DNA from 3 places in the Arthrobacter sp. BC5 genome. Region 2 is predicted to be linked to each of the others. Evidence: riboswitches for the same ligand, from Rfam matches in the RefSeq annotation. Region 2 holds a riboswitch; each other region holds the start of a gene.

Region 1 (10,186 bases), 1.2 Mb from region 2:
CTCCCACAGCAGGCTGCACAGGCCGTCCGCATCCAGGACCGGGAACTCCCTTAGCACGCACCCGGAGGACCGGACTGCCCGCTCGTACGGCCGGGCGCCCACGCCTGCCGGAGCCTCGGGTGGCGCAGGCTCGGGGTGGCGCAGACTGTCGCTACGCTCGAGGGTATGAATGAACTCGCCGCTTTTCTGGACGCCCGCATCTCCGAGGACGAGAAAGCCGCCCGCGTGGGTCATCTCCCCGAGGAAGTGTGGGGGGCCCGCGGCTGGTACGACCCGGAGCGGGTCCTCGAGGAGTGCCGGTCCAAGCGGCGGATCATCGACTACGCGAGTGCCGGACTCGATGAGGCCGAGGGTCTGGCCGTCCTGCGGCTGGTGGCACTTCCGTGGGCGGGTCACAGCGAGTTCAGGGCCGCGTGGAAGGCCTAGGACCACAGGGCGCCGGTTCCGTGTAAGCCCTCCCGCCGTCCTTCCACAAGCTTTGCGCAAGAAGCGGTCGATCCTGTGGCGTGACCTTCCGCCGTCGTTACCCTTGGGATGTGCCCATCCATTCGACTCCGGTAGATCCTGCCCAGCACCCGGGCGGCAGGGCGGCACACCCTGACAGCGAGGCTGGTGCGAGCGCGCCCGGGAAAGCGGCACCGCTCCTCGATGCCGCGGTGCTCCGGGACATGGAGGGTGACTTCGCGGACCCGTCGGTGGTCGGGAGGTTCGCGCGCGACGTCGCCTCGACGCTCGAGCAGAAGATCGACCGGCTCGACCAGCGGATGCGCGCGGGAGACGCGAGCGGGGCAGAGGACGCCGTCCTCAGCGTGACGGCGTCGGCGGCCATGGCGGGGGCAGTCCGCCTGGGCCACGCAGCACTCGCGACGCAGCGGCTCATCGCCACCGACGGCCTCGACGGCGCCCGGCGATCGATGCCACTGCTCCGCGCGTGCGCTGCCGATACGATCCATGCGCTGCAGGAGACATACCCCGAACGCCCCTCGACGTAGGCCGCCTAGCGTGGCGCGGTGCGTCGGGGCATGATGCGGAAGCCGACCCCGCGCACCGTGGTGATCAGGTCGGGGTCTCCCTCGCTGCGGGCGAGTTTCTGGCGGAGGTTGGCGATGTGCACCTCGATGGCACGCTCGTCCGTCCGGCTGACGAAGTTGTACCCGCGGTAGTCGCCGCCACGCGAGACGCGCACCAGTTCCTCCTTGGTCCGTACGGCGCCGTTGCTCTTCATGAGCTCGTGCAGCAGGTTGAACTCCGTCTTCGTGAGCGGCAGTTCCGCGCCGGAACAGGTGGCCGTGCGGGCCTCGCTGTCCACCACGAGGTTCCCGTTGCGCAGGAGGGTGTCGGATCCTTCCCGGGGGTCGTCGCCGGCGCCGCGGCTCTGTGCGGCCACGGCCGGCGTTGCTGACTGGGCGTGCGGATGGGCTGGGAGAAGGCGGGGGCGGCGGAGCATCGCGTCGATGCGGGCCCTCAGCTCGCGCGGTCGGAACGGCTTCACCACGTAGTCGTCCGCGCCGGCCTGCAGGGCGGTGAGGATGTCCGTCTCGTCGGCGCGCCCGCTCAGGACGATCACGTAGCAGTCGGTGGTGGAGCGAAGCCGCCTCAGCACCTCGTACCCGTCGATGTCGGGCAGCCCGATGTCCAGGGTGACCACCGCGGGATGCTGCTGCCGGACGACATCGACGCCCTCCCGGCCCGTGGCGGCGACAGTGACCTGGAAGCCCCCCTGCTCGAGGACGGCGCAGACGAGGTTGCGGATGTCGAGATCGTCCTCGATGACGACGGCGGCCCGGCGCTCACCGGCCGGGAGGCTACTCATGGCCTGACGACCCGTGGTGGCGCCGCAGCGCGCTCCAGGCGGCGCCTGGCGACGAGTGCCCCAGTACTGGCGGGATGCCCTGGGCGGAGACTGTATGGAATTGACCTGTCCTGGGCATACTCCGTGGACCTGTTCCCTTCGGCGGCCCGGCTGACCGCGTGGGTCCCGTGGCTTTGCGTCCCCGGCTTGCACCGGGTTTGCCATTGTCGGCGAGCGGCTGCTCGCCCGACGATACTAGCAATCTTGCCTGACACTTCAAGGACAGGACGTTTGGCGGTGGCGAGGGACTCTGCTGCGGCCCGGTCCACACCGTCACCTCGTCCCGGCGGCAGGCGGTCGCAGGAGGGCCGATGCGCGGCGCACCGCGTCGTCGACGGCCGCGAGCGCCGCCGAACCGTGGCGCCATTGCTGCCAGTACAACGGCACATCGACGTAGCCGTCCGGCTCCAGCGCGGTGAGGCCCCGTCCAGCGGGCTCGTTCCCGAGCTCCAGCTCGGACATGAGCCCCCATCCCATGCCGAGTCGGATCGCGTCGGCGAACTCCTGCGCCGCCGGGACGTAGTGGCGGGGCGGGTCGAGGGCGCGGAGCGTCCTCGAACGGAGGTACTGGTCCTGGAGATCGTCCTTGCGGTCGAAGACGATCACGGGGGCCGCGCCGAGATGCTCGGGTGTCGCGCCTCCACGGAACCACGTCCGGTGGAACTCGCGGGTGCAGACCGGGACGTAGCGCATGATGCCGAGGGAATGGGAGGAACACCCCGGCACGGGCTCGGCCACGGAGGTGATCGCAGCCGCAGCGGCCCCGCTGCGGAGCAGTTCGAGGGAGTACTCCTGGTCCTCCCGCAGCACTTCGATCTGCAGGGTCGCGGCGACCGGGGCCAGTGCGGGCAGCACCCAGGTGTGCAACGAATCCCCGTTGACCACGATGGTGATGCGCGGGCGCTGCCCCTCGCCGCCCGCGTCGAGCTCCGCCGCGAGATCCGCCGAGAGAAGCTCGAGCTGTCGCGCGAAGCGGACGATCGCCTGACCGGCCTCCGTGGGGCGAAGCGGCCTGGTCCTGGTGATGACAGGGCGGCCGACGGCGATCTCGAGCGAGCGGATGCGCTGACTGACGGCCGACGGGGTGACCGAGAGGGCGGCGGCTGCGGCCTCGAAGCTGCCCTCGCCCACGATGGCGGCGAGCGCCTTCGCCTGGGCCGGTTCGACGTGCTTCATAAGCAGTTCTTATCATACTGAAGAAGCTTTAGCTGGCCTGAATCATTGCCGGACCCTAGGTTGATGAGGTGATCACCACCGCTGCCACAGGCCTCGCTGCAGGCCTGACCCTGATCGTCGCCATCGGTTCGCAGAACGCCTTCGTCCTGCGGCAGGGGCTTCTCCGGTCCCATGTCCTCCTGGTCGTGGTGGTGTGCGCCGTCTCCGACCTCGTGCTGATCGCGCTCGGCGTCGGCGGACTGGGCGTGGCCATCGAGCAGGCGCCCGTGCTCCTCGAGGTGGTCCGGTGGGCGGGTGCGGCGTTCCTCGGCGGATATGCCGTTCTCGCGGCGCGGCGTGCGCTCCGGGGTGGGCGCCTTGAAGCCGCCGGCGGGCGCGCCACGTCGTGGAAGGCGGCCCTCGGGACATGCCTGGCCCTGACGTGGCTCAACCCCCACGTGTACCTCGACACGGTGCTGCTGCTGGGCTCCCTCGCGAGCACGCACGGGGCCGAGGGGAAATGGTGGTTCGCCGCCGGGGCCGGCCTCGGCAGCATCGTCTGGTTCACGGCTCTCGGCGCCGGGGCCCGTTTCCTGGCCCCGCTCTTCACCCGGCCGTGGGCCTGGCGGGTCCTGGACGCGCTGATCGCCGTCGTCATGCTCCTCCTCGCGGTGATGCTCGTCGCCCGGTAGCCGGAGGCCGGCCTCACAGCCACGGTCACCCCGGGCAGGCAACGGTGCCCGCCCGGTGCGTCGGCGTGCTCCCGGCAGCGGCTGCTACTGCTCGCCGTCGGCGCGCTCCTGGATCCAGTGCCTCGCCGCGTCGGACAGGAAGACGCCGTCGGGCCCGCGCTCGCCCATCCACCAGGAATCCGTCGCGATGAGGCCACCTGCGCGGCTGATGTCGGCGACGACCTCCGGCGTCAGTGCGTCCCCGTTGTCGGCGACGAGCCAGTCCCGCGTTTCCGGCATCACATCGTTCCACCACTGGTCAAGATCCATGCCCGAAGTATGGCATCCAGCAGTGGCGACCGGTTCCGACAGGTTCGCAGTGTGCTGAGGTCCTGAAGCTCGGTTGTCCTGGATGCCCGTGTCGACACGCCTCTGCCCGGACTTCTTCGGCACGCCTGATGCATGCCGGACCCGATATCGTTGGGCGCGGACGGAACCAGTGAGGGGGCACTTTGCATGGCATGCAGTGGCTGCGCGACATCGTCGGGACTCGACTTCGATTTCAGCATGGCTTTCCAGCCCATCTATGACGCGGTCGCCGGCCGCGTGTGGGGCTACGAGGCGCTGGTCCGGGGCCTGTCGGGTGAGAGTGCCTTCGAGATCCTGTCGAAGGTCGGTCCGGAGCAGAAGTACCGCTTCGACCAGGACTGTCGGATCAAGGCGATCGAGCTGGCGTCCCGCCTCTTTCCTGCGGGCGAGGATCTGAAGCTGTCGATCAATTTCATGCCGAACGCGGTCTACGAACCGGCTGCATGCCTTCGGGCGACGCTGCGTGCAGCCGAGCGGTGCAGCTTCCCGACGACGTCCATCATGTTCGAGTTCACGGAGGACGAGGAGGTGGCGGACACCGCCCACCTCCGGAACATCATCGCCGAGTATCGCAAGCACGGCTTCACCACCGCCATCGACGACTTCGGCGCCGGCCATGCAGGGCTGGGGCTCCTGGTCGAGTTCCAGCCGGATCTGCTCAAGATCGACATGAAGCTCATCCGAGGAGTCGACGGCAGTCCGGCCCGCCAGGCCGTCGTCACCGGCGTCGTGGGTATCGCCGACGAGCTGGGTATCACGGTGCTCGCGGAAGGCGTCGAGACCGAGTCCGAGTTCCTGTTCCTCGAGGCAGTCGGTGTCCGTCTGTTCCAGGGGTACTGGTTCGCGAAGCCGGCCTTCGAGGAGCTCCCGGACGTGAACCGATGGTGTGCGCCTGGCGTCACCGCTGTCGCTTAGCGTTCGGGAAGACGCAGGACCCGAGCCGGCCACGGCCCGGTCCGGGTGGCGGGAATGGCACAGGCGTACCGTGGGCGGATGGCAGCCACCGAATCCCGTCAGCAGCACATCGTGAGCACCCTCGTCGAGGCCCATCAGGACCTGATGGGCGTCGACCCCCTCGCCTTCCGCGCGCGGTTCCGGAAGATGGCCGCGGATCCCTACGCCTTCTATCGCGGGAGTGCGTCCCTGTTCTACACCGACATGGCGGACCTCGAGGACAGCTGGGCGGATGAGCGCACGGGCCGGGTGTGGATCCACGGGGACCTGCATGCCGAGAACTTCGGCACCTACATGAGCAACGAGGGCCGGCTGACCTTCGACGTCAACGATTTCGACGAGGCGTACGTCGGTCACTTCTCCTGGGACCTGCGCCGCTTCGTGGCGTCGCTGACGCTGCTGTGCTGGCAGAAGGCCCTGCCGTCAGAGGCTGTACGGAACCTCGCGCGCACCTACCTCGAGGCGTACCTCGGCCGGGTCGCCGACTACGTGGAGGACGAACAGTCTGCTTTCGCCTTCGGACTCGAGAACACGGAGGGCCCCATCCACCACGTGCTGCAGCAGGCCCGCGCCGCGCGGCGCACGCGACTGCTCGACTCGCTCACGCTCATCGAGGACTACGAGCGCCAGTTCCGCGACGACGGCTCGATCAGGGTGCTCGACGAGGACGAGCATGCCGAGGTGGCGGCGGCCTTCGAGCGCTACCTCGAAACCATCCCCGACAGCGAACGCTCGCGCCGCCGCGTCTTCTACCGGGTGAAGGGCATCGTGGGCAAGAAGGGCTTCGGGATCGGCAGCGCCGGCCTGCCGACCTACAACGTGCTGATCGAAGGATTCGACGAAGCGCAGGAGAACGACATCATCCTGACGATGAAGCAGTCGAACATCGCCGCTCCGAGCAGGATCGTGGCCGACGAGCGCGTCCGCGGTTACTTCGCGGACGACGGGCACCGGGCCGTCATCAGCCAGCGCTCCCTGCAGTCCCACACCGATCCCTTCCTGGGCTACACCACCATCCGTGGCGTCTCGTTCGTGGTGTCCGAACTCTCCCCCTACAAGCGGGACCTCTCCTGGGACGACCTCACGGAGCCGGAGCAGATGGAACCCGTCCTCGAGGCACTGGGCCAGGCCACCGCGAAGATTCACTGCTCCACGGACGAGGACACCGACCAGGACCTGGTGCCGTTCCGCACCGAGACCGCCATCCTCGGCGCCGTCGAGCGCTCGCGTACCGAGTTCATCGAGGACATCGTCGAGTTCGGCGAGACCTACGCGGACACGGTCCGGAACGATCACGCACTCTTCGTCGACGCCTTCCGGGAAGGCCTCATCACCGCCGTCCCCGCTACCTGAGGAGCAGGAGTTGAGTCAGGAGGACTCAACTTCGTTTTGATCCTCGGCGCCGGCGCGCCTATACTTGAGTGCAGAACGCTCAATCTACGCGCCCGGCGGATGAGCGCCTCGCAAATCCCGGGCAGTCGAAAGGAAATTGCATGTCACGTGCAGTAGGTATTGACCTCGGAACCACCAACTCGGTCGTCTCGGTCCTCGAAGGTGGCGAGCCCACCGTCATCGCGAACGCCGAGGGCGCGCGCACCACGCCGTCGATCGTCGCTTTCTCCAAGTCCGGCGAGGTGCTGGTAGGCGAGATCGCCAAGCGCCAGGCCGTCAACAACATCGACCGCACCATCTCGTCGGTCAAGCGCCACATGGGCACCGACTGGACCGTCGCCATCGACGACAAGAAGTACACGCCGCAGGAGATCTCCGCGCGTATCCTCCAGAAGCTCAAGACGGACGCCGAGAGCTACCTCGGCGAGAAGGTCACCGACGCGGTCATCACCGTCCCCGCGTACTTCAACGACGCCGAGCGCCAGGCCACCAAGGAGGCCGGTGAGGTCGCAGGCCTGAAGGTCCTGCGCATCGTCAACGAGCCCACCGCGGCAGCCCTGGCCTACGGCCTCGACAAGGGCAAGGAAGACGAGCTGATCCTCGTGTTCGACCTCGGCGGCGGAACGTTCGACGTCTCGCTCCTCGAAGTCGGCAAGGACGAGGACGCCTTCTCCACCATCCAGGTCCGCTCCACCGCCGGTGACAACCGCCTCGGTGGCGACGACTGGGACCAGCGCGTCGTCGACTACCTGCTCTCGCAGGCCAAGGCGAAGGGTGCCGATCTGTCGAAGGACAAGATCGCCCTGCAGCGCCTCAAGGAGGCTGCGGAGCAGGCCAAGAAGGAACTGTCCTCGGCGACGTCCACCAACATCTCGCTGCAGTACCTCTCCGTCACGGCGGACGGACCCGTCCACCTCGACGAGCACCTGTCGCGCGCCAAGTTCCAGGACCTCACCAAGGACCTGCTGGACCGCACCAAGAAGCCGTTCCACGACGTCATCTCCGAGGCCGGCATCAAGGTGGCCGACATCGACCACATCGTCCTGGTCGGCGGTTCGACCCGCATGCCCGCTGTCGTCGAGCTCGTCAGGGAGCTCGCAGGCGGCAAGGAGCCCAACAAGGGCGTCAACCCCGATGAGGTCGTCGCCGTCGGCGCCGCACTGCAGGCCGGTGTCCTGAAGGGCGAGCGCAAGGACGTCCTCCTGATCGACGTCACCCCGCTGTCCCTCGGCATCGAGACCAAGGGCGGCATGATGACCAAGCTCATCGAGCGCAACACGGCCATCCCCACCAAGCGCAGCGAGACCTTCACCACGGCGGACGACAACCAGCCGTCCGTCGCCATCCAGGTGTTCCAGGGCGAGCGCGAGTTCACCCGGGACAACAAGCCGCTGGGCACGTTCGAACTGACCGGCATCGCCCCGGCTCCGCGCGGCGTCCCGCAGGTCGAGGTCACCTTCGACATCGACGCCAACGGCATCGTGCACGTGTCCGCCAAGGACAAGGGCACGGGTACCGAGCAGTCGATGACCATCACCGGCGGTTCCTCGCTCTCCAAGGAGGACATCGACCGCATGGTGCGCGAGGCCGAGGAACACGCAGCCGAGGACAAGAAGCGCCGCGAGGCCGCTGACACCCGCAACGGCGCCGAGCAGCTCGCCTACTCGGTGGACAAGCTCATCGCCGACAACTCGGACAAGCTGCCCGAGGACGTCCGGACCGACGTCCAGGCCGATGTCGACGCCCTCAAGAAGGCGCTCGAGTCGCAGGACAACGACGACGAGGTGAAGTCGGCCTTCGAGAAGCTGCAGGCTTCGCAGTCGAAGCTCGGGGAGGCGATCTACGCGTCCGCCCAGCAGGACGCGGGCTCCGCCGGCGCCCCGGCCGATGACCAGTCAGCCTCCGGAGGCACCGACGAGGACATCGTCGACGCCGAGGTCGTCGACGAAGACACCAGCGAGAAGAAGTAGCCATGCCGCACCACGGAAATGAAGAAGAGCACCAGTCAGAGCCGGTGAGTTTTCGCGACAACCGGAAGATCGACCCCGAGACGGGCGAAGTCCGTGGGCAGCAGGACGACGCCGGCGCTCCGGCCGCGGAGGAATCCGCGGCCGGAGGGCAGGCCGTACCCGATGGCGATGCCTCCGAGGGGGATGCCCTGGCACAGGCCGAGGCCATCCTGAACGAGGCCGGCGCCGAAGGCGAGACGAACCCCGCGGTCGACGTCGTCGCCGAGCTCCGCAACGACCTGCTCCGCCTGCAGGCGGAGTACGTCAACTACCGGCGCCGCGTCGAGCGTGACCGCGACGTCGCGCGGGACCAGGCGATCATCGGCGTCATCAACTCGCTGATGCCGGTGCTGGACGACATCGACGCCGCGCGCCAGCACGGCGACCTGGCCGAGGGCCCGTTCGCGGCGATCGCAGGCAAGCTCGAGAACGTCCTCAGGACGTACGAGCTCACCCGGATCGACGACGTCGGCGTGGCGTTCGACCCGAACATCCACGAAGCGCTCATGCAGCAGCCGAGCGCGGACGTCGAGGCTGATAGCGTCAGCCAGATCCTCCGCGCCGGCTACCGCAAGGGCGAGCGCGTCCTCCGGGCCGCGCAGGTCATCGTGGCGGTGCCGGAGTAGGTCGTCCGCCCCTGGGCGGATGCCGGACGGCGGCAACGGGATCTCTCAGCTCGCAGAGCTTGCTGGGAGATAGCGAAGCCGCCTCGGCACTCCGCCCGGTTCCCCGGGTTGCGTGGTCCTCAGGGACCACGCAACCCGGACCACATTCTTCAGCTGTTCCTAGGAAAGGAGACGCCAATTGGCTAGTCAGGATTGGGTCGACAAGGATTTCTACAAGATCCTGGGTGTCTCCAAAGATGCGTCCGACGCAGACATCAAGAAGTCGTACCGGAAGCTCGCCCGCAAGTACCACCCGGACCAGAATCAGGGCGACGCCGCGTCCGAGCGGACGTTCAAGGACGTATCGGAGGCCTATTCCGTGCTGTCCGACGCCGAGCAGCGCCAGCAGTACGACGCCATCCGCGCCATGGGCGGCGGAGCCCGGTTCTCCGCCGGCGGTGCGGGTGGGGGAGCCGGCGGCAGTGCCGGGTTCGAGGACATCTTCGGGAACCTGTTCGGCCAGGGCGCGGCGACCGGTACGCGTCAGCGCACCGGCTTCTCGAACAGCAACCTGCCCCCGGAATTCGCGGACCTGTTCGGCGGCGGGGGAGCGGGCGGCAACGGGTTCCCCGGTGGCTTCCAGTCCACGCGCCCGCAGAAGGGCGCGGACCGCACCGCCAGCACGTCGATCTCCTTCGCGGGGTCCATCAACGGAACCACGATCGGCCTGCGCGAGCCCTCGGGCGAGCAGATCGACGTGCGCATCCCGGCCGGCATCCGCGACGGCCAGAAGGTCCGGGTCAAGGGCAAGGGACAGCCCGGCCAGGCCGGACCGGGCGACCTCATGGTCACCGTCAACGTCAAGGAGCACCCGTTCTTCAAGCGCGACGGCGACAACATCCGCGTGCAGGTTCCCGTCAGCTTCCCGGAGGCCGCGCTCGGCGCGCAGATCGAGGTGCCGACCGTCACCGGCGAACTCGTGAAGATGAGGGTCCCTGCCGGGACGCCGTCGGGCAGGACCCTGCGGCTCAAGGGCAGGGGGGTGAAGACCTCCAAGGCCACCGGTGACCTCCTGGTGTCCGTCGAGGTCGTCGTTCCGCAGAACCTGTCCAAGGAGGCGGAGGCCGCCGTCGAGGCGTTCCGCGCCGCGACGAAGGACGCCGATCCCCGGGCGGGGCT
Region 2 (10,186 bases):
ACCACTTCGTGACTTCCACCGTCAACCCCGACGTCGAATCCGCAGTCGACGCCTCGACCGAGCTGTCCGCCGAAGCGTTCGCCGCCCGCATGCAGGATCCGAACTGGTGGCGCCAGGCGGCCGTCTACCAGATCTACCCGCGCAGCTTCGCCGATTCCAACGGTGACGGCATCGGCGACCTGAAGGGCATCACCTCCCGCATCCCGTACCTGACCTCCCTCGGCGTGGACGCCGTGTGGCTCAGCCCGTTCTACCCGTCGGCTCTCGCGGACGGCGGGTACGACGTCGACGACTACCGCGACGTCGACCCCAAACTCGGCACGCTCGAGGACTTCGACGAGATGATCGCGGCCCTGCACGCGGCCGGCATCAAGCTGGTGGCGGACATCGTGCCCAACCACACCTCGAACCGGCACGAATGGTTCCAGGAGGCGCTGGCCTCGCCGAAGGGTTCTCCCGCACGTGAGCGTTACATCTTCCGCGACGGCAAGGGCCCCGACGGCGCCGAACCGCCCTCGGACTGGGAGTCCGTCTTCGGCGGTCCGGCCTGGGAGCGCACGGAGGACGGCCAGTGGTACATGCACATCTTCGCGAAGGAACAGCCCGACCTGAACTGGGACAACCGCGAGGTCCGCGACGATTTCCTCACGACCCTGCGCTTCTGGTCCGACCGGGGCGTGGACGGCTTCCGCGTGGACGTGGCGCACGCGCTGACCAAGGACATGACCGAGCCGCTGCCCTCGAAGGCCGAGCTCGGACCCGAGGGTGGCAACAACAACGGCCGGCACCCGTTCTGGGACCGCGACGAGGTCCACGAGGTCTTCGCCGAATGGCGCAGGGTGTTCGACGAGTACACGCCGCCGCGCACAGCCGTCGCCGAGGCGTGGGTGCACGCCGACCGTCGTGCCCGCTACGCGAGCCCGGAGGGACTGGGCCAGGCGTTCAACTTCGATCTCCTCAAGGCGGACTGGAATCCGCACCAGTTCCGCGACATCATCACGAAGAACCTCGTCGAGGCGACGTCCTCCGGTGCGTCGTCGACCTGGGTCTTCTCCAACCACGACGTCGTGCGGCATGCCACGCGCTACGGCCTGCCGCCGGCAGGACCGGACGGCACGAGCAAGCCGGGCCAGGGCGGAGAGGGCGGCCAGGACGGTTCGGCCTGGCTGATGACCGGAGGCACGGAACCGGCGCTGAACCGTGAGCTGGGGGAGCGCAGGGCACGCGCCGTCTCGCAGCTCATGCTCGCCCTGCCCGGCTCCGCGTACCTGTACCAGGGCGAGGAGCTCGGCCTGCACGAGGTCGCCGACATCGCCGACGAGGACCGCCAGGATCCCACCTTCTTCCGCAACAGGGGCGTGGACGTGGGCCGCGACGGCTGCCGCGTGCCGCTGCCCTGGACGAAGGACGGCCGGTCCTTCGGCTTCGGTTTCGGCGGCGCGCACCTGCCGCAGCCCGAGTGGTTCGGCGAGTACGCGGTGGAGGTGCAGGAGGGCGATCCCGCCTCCCACCTCAGCTTCTACCGCCGGGCGCTGGCACTGCGCCGCGAGCTGCAGGGCGAGGAGGACTTCGAGTGGATCGACGAGTCCTCCGCCGACGTCCTGCACTTCACGCGTCCCGGTGGCTGGCACTGCGTCACCAACTTCGGTCCGACGCCGGTGGACCTGCCCGCGGGAACCGTGCTGCTGAGCAGCTCGCCCCTGGCGGGCGGCAAGCTGCCCGGCGACACGACGGCCTGGCTCGCCTAGCGCGCGCCTGACGGCGTAGGGCGGCGGGCCATCCCCAGGGAGGTGACCCGCCGTCGTCGTCGATCCGCTCCCGGCCAGGGGGCCGGGCATACTGCTGCTGCTTCGTGCACGCCCTTCCGACGGAATGGTGCGTGTCGTGCCAGGACGCGCCGTCGGAACGGGGTTGGCCCCGTCGCAGCGCGTGCACGAGCCACAATCCTCCGACGGCCAGCCCGTTCGTCGGCAGGAGAATCGGTTGCACGCCCCTCCGCGGCCTCGGAATACTGGACGGACCGGCATGAGCGAGGCGGAGGGCAGCGGCATCAGCAGATCCCACGAGCACGAGGAGAGGCTGCGCAAGGCGGCCCAGTACCGTGCTGCCCGGGATGGTGGGGGAGCGGCCGACGCCATGGCCGAACGGGACCGCCAGGACGACGGCGATGCGGCGGCGGACGGGGAGCTGGCCCCGCTGCGGGAGGGCGAGGACGAGGCCAGGCGTGCGCGGCTGATCGTGGACCGGGCGGTGGCGCGCGGGGACTTCGACAACCTGGCGCTCGCCGGTAAGCCGATCCCCGGGCTGGGGGAGGCCCATGATCCGGACTGGTGGGTCAAGGGACTGATCCAGCGCGAGAACATCACCGGGCTCGGTCCGCGGGCCATTTTGCTGCGCACGGAGGACGCCGAACTCGACGACCGCCTCGACCGCCAGTACACCGAGCAGCAGGTCCGCGAGGTCCTCGAGGACTTCAACCACCGCGTGATCGACGCGCGGCGCCAGCTCCTCGGAGGTCCGCCCGTGATCACGAAACTGCGCGACGTCGATGCCGAGGTGGAGCGCTGGCGGGAACGCCGGGAGGCAGCCCGCCGCACGGCGGAGGCCGCGGCCCCGCCGGAGCCGCCCAGAACCTCCTTCTGGCGCCGGATCTGGCGCGGCACCGACTGAGCCGCGGCTAGTTCGGGATGACCCGGTACAGCACCTTCTTCTTCACCATCGCCCAGATGGCGAGCACCACGACGGAGTGGATCACGAGTCCCTGCCAGGCGCTCGCGCGGTCGAGCCCGGGGATGTTCGCGACGGCGAGCACGAAGTACACGTGGACGATGAACACGTACAGGCTCGCGCGGCCCAGCGGGATGTACAGCCAGCCCGTCAGTGCGTTGATGGGTTTCCAGAACGAGGTCAGGATCACGTGCGCCGCAAGGATGAAGAAGGCGATGTTGAGCAGCCGCCCCGGTTGCAGGAACACGCGCACGTACCCGGACTCGTACAGGGTCTGGTAGAAGCCCGCCGGGATGAAGGCGAGATCGAGTCCCAGGGCGTGGTTCAGCCAGAGGGTTCCCAGCGCCAGTGCATAGGCGCCGGTCGCCGCGCCCACGAAGATCTTCCCGCGGTGGGTGCTGAGCGCGTCGATGACGGCGCGACGGTGGTACCCGAGGACGACGCCGTGCACGAAGATCACCTGCCAGGTGAGCAGCGGGAACACGTCCTGGAACTGCGAGGGGAGGACGCGCAGGTGGAAGATGCTGTCCACGATGTAGAGCGTCCAGCTGATGGCGAGCAGCAGCCACCACAGTTTCTTGCGGAGCATCAGGACGAGCAGCGGGACCGTCAGTGTCAGCACCACGTAGAGGCCCATGATGTTGAAGGCCCACGGCCCCATGGTCAGGAGCACGAGGTCGCGGACCGCGTACCCGGCCGGCGGGTAGTCGAACAGGCGCGTGATGTTCGGGTAGAGGTCGTACACGCGGCCCGCGGCCTCGATGCCCGCCCCGCCCGTGCCGCGGTCCGTGAAGGTGGTCAGCTCGGTCGCGTCGATGAAGGGCACGAGGGACAGCAGGTAGACCGTGAGGACCACGGCCAGGGACGTGAGGTAGAGCTTGCCGGCCCTCCGGGTGGTCCCCTTCGCGGCCTCCACGGCTCCGCGGCGCTCGACCGCGATGGGGTGCACCATCCCGAGCACGACGCCGGACAGCAGGACGAACAGTTCCGCGCCGGTGATGGTCCCGATGAGGTTGCGGGAGATGAAGGACCAGGGGCCGGCGATCTCGATGTGGGTGACGACCACCGAGGTGATGATCCAGCCGCGCAGCAGGTCGATCCGGGCGTCCCGCGACGCCTGCTCGTCCGGGTAGCGCCACTGCGGCACCACGCGCCTGGCCACCCCGGCCAGGAGTACCAGGCCGAAGAGCCCGACGACGCAGAGGACGAGCCAGCCCATCACTGCACTGACCGGTGCGCCGGCCTGCCACACCTGCCTGGTGGATTCGTTCGCGTCCTCCTGCGGAACCACCTCGGTGATCGGCCCGAGCCGGACACCGGGCGCCGCGTCGAGGGTACTGCGGAGGGCCGCAGCCGTCGCATCGTCCCCACCGAGGCCCCAGTCGACCGTATGGCCCTGGGCCTCGGGCTCCGTGCGTGATGCCTCGAGCCAGGCGACCATGCCGATCTCGGGATACTCCTCGGCGAGGGCGGGGTCGAACACCTGATTCAGCCATGCCCGCTTGATCTCCGCCTCGGGAGCGCTGTCGGGGTCTTCGGGATCGTGGAGGGCGGCCGTCTGGACGAGGAACCGTTTGCCCTTCCCCGCGGCATACTCCTTCGCGAAGTCGATGCGGGGAGCGCCAGGAGCCGCACCGTAGGTGCCTGCGAGCTGGTCGGCGAACTTTCCCGGTTCGGGCAGCACGGACGTGGTGATCGCGCCGGAGTACTGGCGCGTACCATCGGCGTTCCTGGTCGCGCCCTGCTCGTAGCTGCCGAAGTGGTACAGGGACAGGCCCACCCAGTCCACGGCGTCGTCGCCGGGGTAGTAGGGCCGGTAGGGATCGTCGCCACCGTCGATCAGGCCGTTGCCGTTGGTGTCGAGGGCGGTGGCGGTGCCGGAGCCGAGGCCCTCCACGGCACCGTAGGCCTCGGTGAACGGGTAGCCGGCAGCGTACGACGGCGCCCAGACCATCGCGGCGGACGGCACCCGGGCGTGGACCTCGTCGGCCACGGTGCGAAAGGCTTCGACGTAGGTGTCGGGTTGCTGGCCCCAGCCGAACCAGGTGCCGTTCATCTCCGGGGCGAAGCGGAGGAAGAAACCGGTGCGGAATTCGTCGCTGATGCGCCCGAGGATGTCGGCGAGGTGCTCGGCGTCCCCCTCCGTCAGTTCGGCGAGGGGCTTCGATGGTTCGAGGGACACGACGGCGACGGCGCCGAGCGGCGCCTCCTGCCGGGCCAGATCGACCAGGTCGCGCTCCGCGTCGGCATCGAGCGGATAGGCGACGGGCCGGCTGAAGAACGACGGCGTGATCCCGGTGCGGTCGGCATAGGCGCGGGCGTTGTCGACGGACCAGTCGAGCTCGGGACCGAAGTATCGGCCCTCCGCGAGCCCGGTCGGATCCTCGACGGGCGCCTGGTCGCTTCCCTCCGTGGTGGAGGGCAGGCCGCCGGCCGTCGCCTGTGCGGGCGCGGCTCCGGCCAGGAGTGCGAGGAGCAGGGCGGCCGTCAGGGCCCAACCCTCCGTCCACCGTCGCCTGCCCCGTAGAAGGACGGGAGTCATCCCTTCGCTTCCTGGCGGGCTTTCGCCTTCGCGATGTCCGCCTGGTAGTGCTCGTAGCCCCGGTAGCGGACGGCTTCGACGATGACGCTGAAGATGACGAGGTCGAAGATGACCCAGACGATGTTGACGGACGTCCCGAGGATGTCCGCCTGCCCCGTGAGCATGCGGATGATGCCGACGATCACGGCGGCGACCAGCAGGCCCATGGCCCACAGCTGGGGCTTCACCAGGTCCCACCGGAGCGTGTTGTCCTGCTGGAGGGTCTTGGGGGTGACGGCGAAGTCGAGGCTCCGGCCGAGGTACACGTTGCCGAACGCCGAGGTGATCGAGCGGATCCAGACGGGGAACAGGGCGAGCGAGTACTGCTGCCCGCGCCACGTCTTCACGCCCTTGCCGACCACGGCGAACAGCAGCTGGTTGACCAGCAGGAACGGGATCAGCCGCACGAAGAACTCGGTGCTGATCGAGTTGACCGGCAGGATCCCGAACAGCAGGTAGATGATCGGCGCAGCGATGTAGACGACAGCGGCGAAACCGGACAGGTAGCTCCACATGGTGGCCCCGTACATGAGCTTCTGGGCGAACGTCAGGCCCTTCTGCGCGAACGGGTTCTCGCGGAACATCACCTGGATGGTCCCCTGGGCCCAGCGCAGGCGCTGGGTCAGCATCGAGTTGAGATCCTCGGGCGCCAGCCCGTCGGCCAGCTTCTCGTGGTGGTACGCCGATTCCCAGCCGAGCGAGTGCAGGCGCATGCACGTGGCCATGTCCTCGGTGACGGAGATGGTGGCCATCGGCATCACCGCCTGCGCCTCGCCGCTGCGGTCGGCGTTGACGGATTCGATCAGGACGCGGACGGCGTCGATCGCGGCGAGCGGGGACCACGAGCGCTGCGCCAGCTGGTCGAGCGCGGCGTCGTCGACGACGGCGAGGCCGGGAGTGCTTGCGGAGGCGCCCTGCAGCCCGGTCCCCAGGCCCTCGATGCCGAGGTCCTCGAGCGAGGCCAGGTCCTCGTGGAAGGCCGCGATGTCCGCCGCCACGAGGCCTCGGGTGACTGCCGCGACCCGCTGCTGGAACTCGTAGGTGACCTCGGAGATCCCGTCACCCTTCCGTAGGCGGCGACGGACCCTGCGCAGGTCCTTCGCCACGAGGTCCAGGGCCTCGCTCACGCGCTCGTTGTCCGCGCCCAGGTTCTTCTTGGCCCTCGCGATGACCTTGTCCGAGGTCTTGAGCGCCTTGTACAGGGCGAGTTCGATCTCCGTCACGTAGCGCGTGACGCCGAGCTGCATGAGCGCCTCCCGGCGGATGATGGCGTTCGAGCCGCAGAAGAAGGCCGCGTTCCACCCGTCCTTGCCCTGCTGGATGGGGCCGTAGAACAGTGGCGCCTGGCTGCCCAGCGGGTCCGAGTCCGGCACGTTGATGAACACCTGCGGCGTCTGCACCAGTGCCATCTTCTCGTTGGTGAAGTAGCCCAGGGTCTTGTCGAGGAGGAGCGGATCGGGGATCTGGTCGGCGTCGAGGATGACGAGGAACTCGCCGTCCGTGGACATCAGCGCATTGTTGAGGTTGCCGGCCTTGGCGTGCCGCGGCATGTCCTTCCAGTCAGCGGACCGCGTGATCCATCCGATGCCCTCGGCTTCCGCCGCTTCACGGACTTCGGCACGGTTCCCGTCGTCGAGGATCCAGGTGTTGTGCGGGTAGCGGATCTTCTTCGCTGCGCGTGCCGTGGTGAGCACGAGGTCCAGCGGCTCGTTGTAGGTGGTGATGAAGACGTCCACGGTCAGGCCGGGCGGGGCCTCGGGGGCCTGCCGCTTCCTCAACCTCCACACCGTGAAGCCGAAGAGCAGGGAGTCGATCAGGGAGTAGGTCTCCGCCAGCACCAGCGGGATGGCGATCCACCAGGCCTCCCAGTTGATCGAGTAGAGCCAGCGCCACACGATGTAGTTCAGTCCCAGGACCGCGGTCACGAGGACGATCGACCGGATCAGGAGCGTCCTGCCCCCGAAGGAGTCATCCCGTTTGCCTCCACGTCCGTCATCGACGGACGGATCACCTGGTGACGTGATCTCCATGCTTCAGCACGCTCCACTTCCTGCTTCCGTGCACGCGGGCACTGCTGCGGTGACTTGTGTGTGCCGGGCTGGCGCACTGAGACGCTCACCGGGTCCGCGGGGACCATGAAGCATGAAACCAAGTTACCCGAGTGGAGGCACGGCGCCCTACGTGAGGCGGGAGTGCGCCAATATTGAGCAATACCTGCGCTTACGGAAGGTCCTGCCGGACGGGGCCCGCGGGAGGATTGAGGTGTCGAGGGACCCGTCACCAGGGCCGGCGGCACCGCTGCATGCAGCCGCTCAGCGATAAGGGCAAAACCGGTGCGAGCCGGTGACGCAAAGCCACGGGACCCACGGGGTCAGCCGGGCCATCGAACAGCAAAGGTCTCAGCCATGCCTCCTTCGACCCTCCTGTCCCGCGCCCACCGAGGAATGCCCGGCGGCCGGAGATCCATCCTGGGCGCCGCCCTCGCCGTTCTGCTGATGGCTTCGGTTCCCGGGCCCGTCGCGGCCGGCGACACACCCCCGGCCGCGGATCCCGGACCGGTGGGCGACTTCTCCTGGAAGGGCTTCAACTGGGAGAAGCGCTGGTCGGCCGGGGCCCCGACCTACAACGGGCGGTTCGCTGCGGCCAACGTGAGCACCCCGGACGCCAATGGCCATGTGACCATGACCCTGTCCAATCCGACAGGGGAGTCGGCCATCGGTGCGGAGTTCAACACCACGCGGCACGGTTTCGGCTACGGCACGTACAGCACCACGATCGAGAAGGACCTCACCACGCTGCAGAAGGAAGTGGTGTGGGGCTGCCTGTTCACCTACGACCCCGCCGTGGCACCCGGTTTCAACGAGATCGACCTGTGCGAGGCCAGTTCGTGGGGTGGTGGCAGCAGCTACAACCAGGTCTGGCCGATCACCCAGGGCCACGGCTACTGGTTCGACGCCGGCAAGCCGCCGGGACTCGGCAACGACACCGCGGTCTTCGGCGTCACCAGCAATCCCGTCCTCACGCACCGCTTGATCTGGGAGCCGGACAAGCTCACCTTCGAGACCTTCGCGGGGGAGGGCTCCTCCGGGACGCTGCTCAAGCGCACCGTCAAGCAGGGCGAGAACGTGCCCGAGCCGGCCCGCGAGACCGTCCACTTCAACCTCTGGGTCACCGGCGGCGGGGGCGGCGACCCGGCGCATGTGAAGCCCGAGAAGGTCGTCATCCGGGACTTCTCCTTCGTCCCGGCCGGGCCCGTGGTGACGCCCCCGGTCGTCGCGCCGACGCCGACCCCGACGCCGACCCCGACCCCGAGCCCGACCCCGAGCCCGACCCCGAGCCCGACGCCCTCGCCGGCTCCGAGCCCTACCGCGACTCCAACTCCGCCGGCTCCCGCGATCGCCTTGACCGCGACGAGCACGAAGGTCCGCAGCGCCACCTCGACCACGCTCAGCTGGACGGGCGCCACGGGTTCGACCGTGACGCTCGTGACCAACGGAGTGCGGACCAGCATCGCCAATTCGGGCCGCTACACGACGACTGCTAAAGGCACCTCCGCGAGGTACCAGGTGTGTGACGCGACGCGCTGCTCGCCGGTCGTGATCGCCACCCGGTAGCCCGGCTGGTCGACCCGCCCCGGGCTGCGCCTCCCGAGGAGGTCCGGCTCAGCCCATCTCGGCGTAGCGCCTGGCCTGGCGAAGTGCCTCGCGCATGCCGTCCGCGTCATGCACGGTGCCGTAGCCGGGGGTGTCGCGCTGGAAGCGCCAGCCCTCCGCGAGGGGCCCGGCGTCCACGGCGTCGAAGCCGAACTCGTCGAGGAGTTCCATCACGGCCTGCTTCGCGTCGGAGTCGTCACCCGCGATCGGCAGGGCCCGCCGGTCGGGAGTGCCGGCAGGCGTACCGTCGGTGGTGAGCTGCTCGAAGTGGATGTTGTTGAACACCTTCACCACCGAGGAACCCGGGAGGTGTCGCTGCAGCAGCTCGCTCGTCGTCGTGCTCTCGTCGTCGAGCTCGGCGATCCGGCCGTCCCGCTGGGGATAGTAGTTGCAGGTGTCGATCACGAGCTTCCCGGCGAGCGGCTCCACGGGAACGGAACCGATGTCCTTCAGCGGGATGGTGACGACGACGACGTCGCCCTCCGCAGCCGCCTCCTCGACGCTCCCGGCGCGGGCGCGCTCACCGAGCTCTCCGACGAGGTCCCGGAGCGTCTCGGGCCCGCGGGAATTGCTCATGACGACCCGGTAGCCGCGAGCGACGGCGAGGCGCGCGAGCTGCGAGCCGATGTTGCCGCTGCCGATGAAACCGATGGTGCTGCGCCCGGCGCCTGTCTGGTCCGTCGTGTTCTCAGTCATTCCCACCACAACATCCCCGGGCCGTGGTTATTCCTCAGGTGCTCCGCGCGTCGTCCGTCCAGACGTAGAACTTCTCGGGACGTCCCGCCGAACCGTACTGGGGGACGATCCGCGCCTGTCCCCGTGACACGAGGAACTCGAGGTAGCGCCTCGCACTCACCCGGGCCATGCCGAGCCGTTCGGCGACATCGGACGCCGACGTCCCGCGCCCATGGCCGCGGAGGTCCAGCATGACGGCGTCGAGCGTGGGTGCGGAGAGTCCTTTCGGCGTCGTGACCGTCGTGGCCACGGCAAGGCCCGACGGCGCGTTGCCGCGACCCGGGCCGGTCCCCGCCGCGGTGCGGAGGAGCCGGTCGATCCTGCTCTGGTCCAGCGACGCGGTGCCGTCCGTGGCGTGGGCGTCGAGATCGCGCCGGTATGCCACGTAGGAGTCCAGCCGCTCGTTCAGCACGGCGGCGTTGAAGGGCTTCACGAGATAGCCCAGGACCCCGCCCGCTACGGCTGCCCGCACCGTCTCGAGCTCGCGGGC
Region 3 (10,186 bases), 1.1 Mb from region 2:
GCAGCGGCGTGCCCAGGTCCGCCAGGATCGCCGCGGCTTCCACCGTCCGCTCCGGAGAGTACGAGGAGATCCCCGCATACAACGCCCGCCCCGACCGGACGGCCGTATCCAGGGCCCCCATCGTCTCCTCCAGCGGGGTCCCCGGGTCCGGGCGGTGGCTGTAGAAGATGTCCACATAGTCCAGACCCATCCGCTCCAGGGACTGATCAAGGCTCGCCAACAGGTACTTCCGCGACCCGAAGTTCCCGTACGGGCCCGGCCACATGTCGTAGCCGGCCTTCGTCGAGATCACCAGCTCGTCCCGGAACGGCCGGAAATCGTCCTTCAGATGCCGCCCGAAATTCGTCTCCGCACTGCCGTAGGGCGGCCCGTAGTTGTTCGCCAGGTCGAAGTGCGTCACCCCGAGGTCGAAGGCCCGGCGGAGGATGTCCCGCTGGATGTCGAAGGACCTGTCGTCCCCGAAGTTGTGCCACAACCCGAGGGACACGGCAGGCAGCTGCAGCCCGCTCCTCCCCACACGGCGGTACGGCATCGAGTCGTAGCGGTCATCAGCAGGGTGAAAGGTCATCGGAGCATCCGTTCGTGGTGTGGCGGTTGCCGGGCTCGCCCGAGGGTTCGGACGACGGCCGAGGCGGGCGTCGTCGGATCAGGAGGAACCGGACGGTGGGCGCCGCGAATCGTACCCGCGGCGCCCGTCGGGATCAGGCGAGGGTCGACACGTGCGGGTCCCAGTCCTCGGGCAGTGGCTCGGCAGCGGTCGCCGTGCTGGAGAGCGAGACGAATTCTCCCGTCTCGATGCTTTCCGAGATCGAGACCATGGCGTCGAGCACGTGGTACGCCATCTCGCCCTGGGCTCGGTGCGGACGGCCCTCGCGCAGGGCTCGTGCCATCTCGAGCACCCCACTGCCGCGCGTCGACGTCGCGCCGACAGCCGGAATCACCTCGGCCTCGTCGGAGCCGCGTCGCGTGAGCATCAGGTCGCCGGTGAAGTTGTTCGGATCCGGGAAGGCAAGCGTTCCCTCGGTCCCCGTCACCTCGACGAACCCGGCACGCTTGAGCGGTGAGTCGAAGCTGAAGATACTCTGCGAGGACTCGCCGTTCGCGAACTGGGCGATCGCGCTGACGTGCGACGGGACGGTGACGTCGAAGACCTCCCCTGCCTTCGGACCCGATCCGATGGTCCGGGTCTCCCGGGACTTCGAGCCGAAGCCCGCGACCTTCGTGATGGCACCGAACGTCTGGACGAGCGTCGTCAGGTAGTAGGGGCCGATGTCGAACAGCGGACCGGCGCCCTCCTGGAACAGGAACGCGGGATTCGGGTGCCAGGACTCCGGACCCGGTGACTGCATGAGGGTCAGCGCCGTCAGTGGCACCCCGATGTCGCCGCGTGCCACGAGGCGCAGTGCAGTCTGCAGGCCCGCACCGAGGAATGTGTCCGGCGCGCAGCCGAGGCGGAGACCGGCGGCATCGGCCGTCTTCAGGAGACCGATACCGCTCTCACGGTCCAGGGAGAAGGGCTTCTCGCTCCAGACATGCTTGCCTGCGCCGACCGCAGCCGTGGCCACCTCCACATGGGCGGTGGGGATCGTCAGGTTCACCACGATCTCGACGTCGGGATGATCCAGGGCGTCCTGGACGCCACCCGAAGCCGGGATGCCGAACTCGGCGGCCCGGGCTGCTGCGACCTCCTCGAACATGTCGGCGACGATGTGCACCTTCACGTCGGGGAAGCTGGTGAGGTTCGCCAGGTATTCCTTGCTGATGACTCCCGCGCCGATGACGGCGATTCCGACGGGACCGCTGCGCAGTTCGTCCGTGCTCATTTCTTTCCCTCGTTCAGGTAGGCCAGGCTGTCGGCGACGGCGGTGAAGATATCACCGTCGAAGTCGTCGAGTTCCACGACGGCGGCTTCGAGCCCGGGAACGGCGTCGAGCACGTCCCAGACGCGCATCCTGCCTGAGCCGACCGCCACCTGCTCCTTGTTGTCCTTCGTGAGCGGGCCGTCCTTGATGTGGACGAAGCGCACCCGGTCGCCGAGGCGCCGGAGCAGTTCCGCGGGGTCCTCACCACCGACGGCCGCCCAGTACGTGTCCACCTCGAGGACTACCTCGGGATCGAGGTAGCCGGCGAGGACCTCGAGCCCGGAGACTCCGTCGATGCGCTCTTCCAACTCGAATTCGTGGTTGTGGTAACCGACAGTGATGCCGTGCTCGGCGCCCTTCTTCGCTGCCGCATTGAGCGCTTCCGCGGTCGCCCTGATGTCCTCGTCCGAGGTCCAGTGGGAGCGCTCGACGTGGGGGTCGATCACCGTGCCGATGCCGAGCTTGCGCGCGGCCTCGAAGATCTCGTCCTGGTCGGCGCGGAGGAGGGGTGCGTGGCCGGAAGGGGCGGTGAGGTCGTTGGCCTCCAGCGCCTCGGCCAGCTCGTCCGCGGTGGCGACGAAGTTGTACGGCTCGACCGCGGTGTAGCCCAGCCCCGCGACACGCTTGATGGTGCCCGGCAGATCCTCCCCTATCGCTGTCCGCAGTGTGTAGAGCTGGAGTGAATACGTCACGGAGATTCTCCTCGCTGAGAAAGTGGGGGTTTACTGAACCGGTTCAGGCACTACGTCGAACGTAGGGGATATCCGGAGGTCGGTCAAGCAATTCCTGGGGCTACGCTGTAGACCATGGCCAAGGAAACCATTGCGGGTCTGGCGAAGAGGCTGGGCATTTCGAAGGCATCCGTCTCCTACGCCCTCAACGGCCAGCCGGGTGTCAGCGAGCTGACCCGCCGTCGCGTCCTGGAGCTCGCCGAGGAACTCGAGTGGTACCCGAGCTCCTCCGCGAGGGCCCTCTCGCGGGCACGGGCGGGAGTCGTGGGGATGGTCGTCTCCGCCGACCCGGTCCTGATCGGCACCGAACCGTACTACATGGGCCTGCTCACCGGCATCGAGACCGCCCTCGCGGAACGGGACATGGCCCTGATGCTGCGGATGGTGGGCAAGGATCCGGCGCAGGAGCGGACCACCTACGAGCGCTGGGCCGGCGAGCGGAAGGTGGACGGTGTCCTGGTTCTCGACCACCTGCACGACGACCCCCGCCCTGCCCTGCTGGACCGGCTGGGTCTGCCGTTCGTGGTGCACAGCGCTCAGGAAACGGATACTCCACCCCCGTTCTCCGGCACGACGACGGACCATGCTGTGGACGCCGCCACCATCGTCGACCACCTCCACGCAGGCGGGCACCGCCACATCGCACACGTCTCGGGACCCCGGACGTTCCTGCACGAGGAGGAACGGGTCAGGGGCGTCCGGCAGCGCGGCGCCGGGTACGGGATGACCGTGACGCAGCACGAGGCGAACTACGCCCTCGAGGCCGGTCACCGCGCCGTCCTGTCCCTCCTTCGGACCCCCACCGGCCACCCCGTCACCGCCGTGGTCTTCGGCAACGACCTCATGTCCATGGGCGGCCTGCTCGCACTCCGCGAGCTCGGACTGCGCTGTCCGGAGGACGTCGCTATCGTGAGCTGGGACGACTCGCTGCACTGCCAGCTCGCCACGCCGGCGGTGACCGCCCTGTCCCGGAACCCCGGCATGCAGGGGCGGGTCGCGGCCGAACTCCTGCTGTCCGTGCTCGATTCGGGGACCACCCACACCCGTTCGATGCCCGCGAGCGAGCTCGTGGCGAGGGCCAGCACCACAACGGGCTGAGCGGCCGGCCCGCTACTGGCTCCGATCGACGAAGGAGGTGGCGCAGCCTGACCGAAGGTCTCGTGCGGCCGGATGTCGCCCTGCCGATGGCGGGTCTCCCTTTAGCATGGGCATCATGGACCGTCCCGCCAGCCGCCCCCTTCCGTCCGAACTCGACGCCGAGGGCCGCGGTCTGGCCGTCGTCCTGATGCCGGCGGAGGGAGACGGTGCTTTCGCCGACGCAGCGCAGGCCCAGGGGCTCACAAGCGCTGACGGTGTCAAGACGTTGGTGGTGAAGGTCAGCGGCGGCACAACGTCGTTCGTCCTGATCCCGGGTACGCGCCGCCTCGACTGGTCCAAGCTGAGGGCGCTGCTCGCCGTGAACAAGGCATCACTCGTCACGCCGGACGCAGCCCTGGAGATCACCGGGTATGAACCCGGAACCATCACACCCCTTGGCAGCCGACAAGTTCTTCCGGTCTACGCCGACAAGCGCATACCAGGACGCCGCATCGGCATGGGATCCGGTTCACGGGACTTCCTTTTGTTCACCGAGGCGGATCCGCTACTGGCTGCACTGCGTGCGACGGTCGGCGACATCACGTCCTGAATCGCGATCGGGACGGTCCGGCTCAGGTCAGTGCGCGCGCAAAGCAGACCGAGTGCTCCTGGCCCGCGTACGCGCCGAAGTTGGCGATGCGGTGGTAGCCCTCCCGCTCATAGAACCGCATGGCATCAGGCTGCTCGACGCCTGTCTCGAGCCGCAGCTCCCGACATCCGGCAGTGCGGGCTTCTTCCTCGATGCGCCGGAGGATGGCGGTCGCGACCCCCTGTCCACGGAACTCGGGGACCACGTACATGCGCTTCACTTCCATGCCGCCGGGTCCGAGTGGACGCAGCCCCCCGCACCCCACAGCCATTCCCTCGGCGGTGCTCGCTACGAGGAAGAACGGCACGTTCTCCGCCGTCGGTGGATCTCCCGGCTCGTGGTCCTCGCTTCCGTACCGGACGTGGAGCTCTGCTTGCTGGGCATTGCGCAGGACCTCGGCATCAGCGGCGTCGAAAGGGACGCGTGCAAGGGTCAGCTGCATCGGGGTCTGCCTGTGGGCGGCCACTACAGCGTGACCAGGGCGTCGATGATCTCCCAGGTCTCCGTCCGCGTCGTGTAGTCCACCCGAACATCGATCAGGCGGATGGTGCCGGTGGCGTCGACCACGACCACCGTGGGGAAGGGGATGGCCGCAGTCCGGTCCATGTTGGACCCTGCGACATCGATTCCGAGGGCGGTCCGGGCACGCATCGATTCCGCGCTGGGCACGGTCACGATCCCCAGGCGTGCGGCGAGCGCGTTCCCCTCGTCCGAGTACAGCGCGAAGTCCAGGCCGGCGTCGCTCGCCGTACGCAGGGAGATCTCGGGCGCCTGCGGGCTGATCGCGATGAGCCGGGTCCCGAAGGCCTCGACGACCGGGCGCAGCTCGCGCTGGTAGGTCTGCAGGGCGATGCTGCAGTACGGGCACCAGGAGCCGCGGTAGAACACGATGATGGCCGCTGCTGCTCCGAGCGCGTCACTCAGCCGGGTCCGATGCCCCGTGGTGTCGAACAGGACCGTATCCGGAAGCCTGTCGCCGACGCCTGCGATCCCGCTCGGGAGCCCCGCCCTGCGGAGGTCCTCCTGCTCGCGCGCGAAGACCGCTGCGAGCACCGGGCCGACCTGCGCCGCGAACGTGGAGTTGTACTCGCCCACCTGCGTTGCGATGGTATTCGTGAATGCCGGTCTCTGCTTCATTCGTTCCCCTCAACGCCCCCGCCGCAGGAGCCTTGACCCGCAGCAGAACCCATTGTGGTCCAGGACCCGGTAAATTCCCAGCACCGGGCCCGAGAGCGGCGAAACCGACGGCGTGCGGCCGCTCCTACGCCCTGAGCCCTCCGTACCTGCGCAAGACCTGCATCAATCCTTCGTCGTCCTTCGGCCCATCCCAAGCTCCTGGCGATAGGCCGCACCGCACAATGGAAGAGGCCCCGCGACCCGGCGGGGACCAGGACGCTCGGGCAACCGCTCGGCGACAAGGGCAAACCCGGTGCGAGCCGGAGACGCAAAGCCACGGGACCCCTGCGGTCAGCCGGGCTACCGAACCAGCGAGGCCGATCATGCTTTTCCTTCCAGCGAAGTCCGCATCCGTGAGCGATGCACGCACAACCACGGCGCGCCTGCTCCTCCTCGTCACGGCGATCGTCGTCCTGATGGTCGGCCTGACTCCGCCGCCCGCCCAGGCAGCAGCCACCATCACACTCAGCAGTACGTCCGGAGCAGCCGGCACGACGGTCACGGTGACGGGCGCCGGCTTCCCCAAGCGGACCAAGGGAACGGTCGTCGCGGGGACCACCCAGGTGGCCATGACCACCACGGCGTCGGGTTCGTTCCAGGCCTCGATCGTGGTGGCGGTGTCCGGAACCGTCACGGCAACGGCCGGAAGCGCCGCTGCGAGCGCGTCCTTCGCCGTCGTCGAACCCGCACCGGTCTCCACAGGACCCAAGAGCATCCGGTTCGGCGTGGGGACCAACGGCGGCCCGGCGGCCGGCGGAGAGCTCGACGAGGTGGCCGGCATCGCCGGCGAGGCCCCCTCGATCGTGCTCTCCTACAAGGACTTCAACCAGCCCCCACCCATCGCCGAGCTCGATGCAGTTCGCGCCCGCGGCGCGGAGACCCTGCTGACCTGGGAGCCGTGGACGTGGGGAGGCGGCGCCTCCCAGCCCGCCTACTCCCTCGACCGCATCGCGGCGGGCGACTTCGACACGTACCTCCGCGAGTGGGGCGTGGCGCTCGGACAGTGGGGCCAGCCCGTGTACCTCCGTTTCGCCCACGAGATGAACGGGGACTGGTACCCGTGGGCGGAGGGCGTCAACGGCAACGGCACGGGTGACTACGTCGCGGCGTACCAGCACGTGCACGACGTCGTGGCATCGACGGGCGCGACGAACATCAGCTGGGTCTGGAACCCGAACGTGCCCTACTGGGGCTCGACGCCCCTGGACCAGCTGTTCCCCGGCACCGGCTACGTCGATCTCGTGGCTCTCGACGGCTACAACTGGGGTACCTCGCAGTCCTGGAGCACCTGGCAGGAACCGCAGGCACTGTTCGGGGAGGGCATCGCGCAGCTCCGCCGGATCGCTCCCGGCAAGCCCATCATGATCGCCGAGACGGCTTCCTCGGAACTGGGTGGATCGAAGCCCCAGTGGATCAGCAACCTCTTCAGCTACGTCTCCGCGCAGCAGGACGTGGTGGCCCTGGTCTGGTTCCACATCAACAAGGAAGCCGACTGGCGCATCAACAGCACCACCGCGTCGGCGGATGCCTTCGCGGCGGGCCTCGCCGCCCGCCGCTGACGACACGATGACGACACGCTGACCGGAACGCGCCGGGGCGTCACCCGGAGGAGGCCCTCCACGGTTGGCAGCGCGGGCACCACCAGGTGCGACGGCGGCCGGGATCGCCGGGCACCTCGCCCCTGACGAGCACCGTGGTCCCGCACCTCAGGCACGGCTTCCCGGCCCGGCCGGCCACCCAGTGCTTCCGACCCCTGCGGGTGTTCCCCGTGGTGACCTGGTGTGCATTCGGCTGCAGGGCGGAGAAACGGAGGCATCGGGCCCCGAGTACCACCAGCGCAGGGACGTCGACATCCGCCAACGCCGTGTCCGGATGGACGCCGCGCAGGAAGCAGAGCTCGTTGGCCCAGAGGTTCCCGAAACCCGCGATGTTGCGCTGGTCGAGCAGGGCGGCAGCGACGCGCTCCCCGGGGTTCCGGCGGAGCCTGCGGATCGCCTCGTCGGCGGACCAGTCCTCCCGCAGCGGGTCCGGCCCGAGGTGCCCGACGACATCGGTCTCGCTCCGGGTCGTCAGCAGGTCGACGACAGGGAGGTCGAGTCCGTACGCCGTCGGCCCGTCCTGCACCTCGAGGATCACGCGCGCCTCCGGCAGCAGCCTGTGCGGCAACGTCCTTCCCGCGGCCGTGACGGTCCAGGACCCCTGCATCAGCAGATGCGTGTGAAGCGTCAGTCCGCCGTGGAAACGGGTCAGCAGGTGCTTGCCGTACGTCGCATGGCCCGCCACCCGCATGCCGTCCAGGACATCGGTGGCATGAGCCGGAACACGGAGGTCCCCCCGACTGAGCGTCCGGCCGTCGAGTGATCTCCTGAGCCGTGCGGCCAACCGGAAGACACTGTCACCCTCGGGCATGCTGCCTCCCCTGCCTGGTCCTCGATCCAGGAGAAGGCTAGCCCCTGCCACCCACGCAGAACCCGCCCGGGGCGCCCGCGATGGTGGTGGCGCGCGTCCTCCGGCAGCTCATGGGCGGTGTCCTCGACGCGGTGCACGGACTGCGGGCCGGGAGGCGAAGAACGCTTCGAAGCAGGGCACGGCGGCTTCCGTTATCCACATGCGATCGATACTATTTCCCTTTGCCGGGTTCCGCCCGGCACGCGTGGTCTAGAAGCGGGCCCGGCACCAGATTCCACGTCGTACCACCGAACAGGCCCCCATGAATACCAGACTGTCGCCGTCCGAAGACTTCCCGGAAGACCTCACCACCCTCGACCTGCCCGAGATCGAGGTACTGAACAGCAAGATCAACCGCGAGCTCGACTTCGAGTACGCCCGTGACGGCGAGCCGTCCCTGGAGACCGAGATCCGGCGCGAGGAAATCACCGAGGAGCTGGACCGCCGTGACCAGCAGCCGGAGTCATCGCCCGTGAGTCCCGACGTCGTCGGATCCGCCCGCCGATCCTCCTGAGGAACGCACCCCGGTCACCAGGAACAGGCCTGCCACGACCGCGCACGCCAGCATGACGACGGCGGTGGGCACGGGCGAGGACAACCCGAACGCGCCGGTGGCCGGGGCCAGCACGGCCGCAGCCGCCATGTTGGACGCGCCCAGCACGGAGGCGGCGGTACCAGCGCGGAGCCCGTGATGCTCGAGCGCGGTGGCCTGCAGCGCCGGGTTCACCAGGCCGAACGACGTCGTGAATCCCATCACCGGAGCCATGAGCCCCCAGACGCCCAGTTGCGGAGCGAGCCCGACGCTCAGCAGCAGGGCGACGGCGCTGAGGACCAGGGCCACGGCGCCGATGCGGACCGCGAGGACGGGCGACGTGCGCCGGGCCACGAGACCGCCGGCCTGCGCGCCGACCACCATGAGGGCGCCCTGCGCCCCGAACAGCAGGGCGTACCCGGTGGGAGTGAGCCCGAAGACCTCCTGGAGCAGGAAGGCGCTGCCCGCCATGAAGGACATCATCGCGGCGAAGAGGAGCCCGCCCGCTACGGCGACCGAGCGGAACTGCACGTCCCTCCACAGGCTCCCGTAGTCGCTCCGCAGGCGCACGCCCCGCCGGAGCAGGCGTCGGTCCGGCGTGTTGGTCTCGTTCCGTAGCAGGATCACCCCGGCAACGCACAGCAACACGACGCCGTAGCCGAGGAGCACCCAGAACAGGCCCCGCCATCCCACCACCTGCAGGAGCTGGGCGCCGAGTGCGGGCGAGGCGACCACGAAGACTCCCGAGGCGATGGACAGGCGGGCGAGGAACACGAGCAGTTCCTTGCCGGCGTAGAGGTCCCGGACGATCGCGAGCGCGATCACCGCGCACGCCGCCGAGCCCATGCCCTGGAAGGCCCTGCTCGCGATGAGCCATCCCAGGGACGGCGCGAGGGCACAGGAGGCTGTCGCGACGCAGTACACGAGGATCATCACCGCGAGCGGACGGGCCCGTCCGACGGCGTCCGAGAGCGGACCGGAGGCGAGCTGGCCGAGTCCCATCCCGATGAAGGCCCCGGTCAGCGTGAGCTGGACGGCTGATTCATCCGCTCCGAACTCCCGGCGGATCGCGGGGAAGGACGGCAGGTACAGGTCCATGGTGAGTGGCCAGATCACCTGCAGCATCGCAAGGGCGGTCACGAGGAGCAGGACGCGCGGTCGGCGTCGCGAGCTCTCGTCGTCCCCTTCGCGGACCGGGACCGCTCGCACCCTCTGTTCCACTGACGCCCCTCCGTCTTGGATAACGCTTTCCCACCCCATCATCCTGCATGCCGCGGATGAACGGTAGGGCTTGCCGGGCGCGTATTCCCTGCACGGCAGGAACGGCTCGGAAAACTTCCCTCGCCGCCCCCGGCCGCGTGGTCTAGATTCGGATGCATCGCAGTCCACCGAAGGGAGAACGGCATGAAGAACAAACTTGTCTTCACGGCAGGTATGGCCGCTGGGTACGTCCTCGGCACGCGCGCGGGCCGGGAGAGCTATGAGCAGATCAAGACCAAAGCCCGGGAACTCTGGAACAGCCCGAAGGTGCAGGACCGCGTCTCCTCCACCACCGGCACCATCAAGAGCAAGGCCCCCGACGTCCAGGATTCCCTGAAGGGCGTGCTGAAGAAGCGCGGTGCGGGGAGCGACGACGGCGCGAAGGCCCCCCAGGACCCGGGCCTGGACATCGGCGCCAGCGGGGACCTCCCGCTGGACGTCCCGCCGGTCG

What was found. A riboswitch is a leader RNA that binds a small molecule or an ion and turns the genes downstream of it on or off. The one in region 2 is predicted to bind cyclic di-GMP.
Region 1: linked by a shared signal. The riboswitch ahead of AC1MFI_RS07340 (response regulator transcription factor) and the one ahead of AC1MFI_RS01450 (LamG domain-containing protein) in region 2 are both predicted to bind cyclic di-GMP.
Region 3: linked by a shared signal. The riboswitch ahead of AC1MFI_RS06740 (glycoside hydrolase family 26 protein) and the one ahead of AC1MFI_RS01450 (LamG domain-containing protein) in region 2 are both predicted to bind cyclic di-GMP.

Annotation. Positions count from the first base shown of each region.
Region 1 is NZ_CM155273.1:1,581,276-1,591,461, forward strand. It holds gene AC1MFI_RS07325 (sensor histidine kinase) at 1-54, shown strand, start outside; gene AC1MFI_RS07330 (DUF6221 family protein) at 166-426, shown strand; gene AC1MFI_RS07335 (hypothetical protein) at 537-992, shown strand; gene AC1MFI_RS07340 (response regulator transcription factor) at 998-1,813, opposite strand; cyclic di-GMP riboswitch class I at 1,951-2,025, opposite strand; gene AC1MFI_RS07345 (LysR family transcriptional regulator ArgP) at 2,126-3,028, opposite strand; gene AC1MFI_RS07350 (LysE/ArgO family amino acid transporter) at 3,097-3,699, shown strand; gene AC1MFI_RS07355 (hypothetical protein) at 3,784-4,008, opposite strand; gene AC1MFI_RS07360 (EAL domain-containing protein) at 4,246-4,962, shown strand; gene AC1MFI_RS07365 (DUF2252 domain-containing protein) at 5,041-6,354, shown strand; gene dnaK (molecular chaperone DnaK) at 6,495-8,363, shown strand; gene AC1MFI_RS07375 (nucleotide exchange factor GrpE) at 8,366-9,028, shown strand; gene AC1MFI_RS07380 (DnaJ C-terminal domain-containing protein) at 9,207-10,186, shown strand, end outside.
Region 2 is NZ_CM155273.1:348,765-358,950, reverse strand. It holds gene AC1MFI_RS01470 (glycoside hydrolase family 13 protein) at 90-1,748, shown strand; gene AC1MFI_RS01465 (DnaJ family domain-containing protein) at 2,026-2,670, shown strand; gene opgC (OpgC domain-containing protein) at 2,678-5,269, opposite strand; gene AC1MFI_RS01455 (glycosyltransferase) at 5,266-7,338, opposite strand; cyclic di-GMP riboswitch class I at 7,622-7,696, shown strand; gene AC1MFI_RS01450 (LamG domain-containing protein) at 7,714-8,922, shown strand; gene AC1MFI_RS01445 (NADPH-dependent F420 reductase) at 8,971-9,657, opposite strand; gene AC1MFI_RS01440 (response regulator) at 9,692-10,186, opposite strand, start outside.
Region 3 is NZ_CM155273.1:1,465,704-1,475,889, reverse strand. It holds gene mgrA (L-glyceraldehyde 3-phosphate reductase) at 1-568, opposite strand, end outside; gene AC1MFI_RS06770 (Gfo/Idh/MocA family protein) at 702-1,823, opposite strand; gene AC1MFI_RS06765 (sugar phosphate isomerase/epimerase family protein) at 1,820-2,554, opposite strand; gene AC1MFI_RS06760 (LacI family DNA-binding transcriptional regulator) at 2,669-3,691, shown strand; gene AC1MFI_RS06755 (aminoacyl-tRNA deacylase) at 3,807-4,280, shown strand; gene AC1MFI_RS06750 (GNAT family N-acetyltransferase) at 4,303-4,761, opposite strand; gene AC1MFI_RS06745 (peroxiredoxin-like family protein) at 4,785-5,456, opposite strand; cyclic di-GMP riboswitch class I at 5,729-5,803, shown strand; gene AC1MFI_RS06740 (glycoside hydrolase family 26 protein) at 5,912-7,054, shown strand; gene AC1MFI_RS06735 (DNA-formamidopyrimidine glycosylase family protein) at 7,095-7,904, opposite strand; gene AC1MFI_RS06730 (hypothetical protein) at 8,206-8,457, shown strand; gene AC1MFI_RS06725 (multidrug effflux MFS transporter) at 8,407-9,696, opposite strand; gene AC1MFI_RS06720 (hypothetical protein) at 9,880-10,186, shown strand, end outside.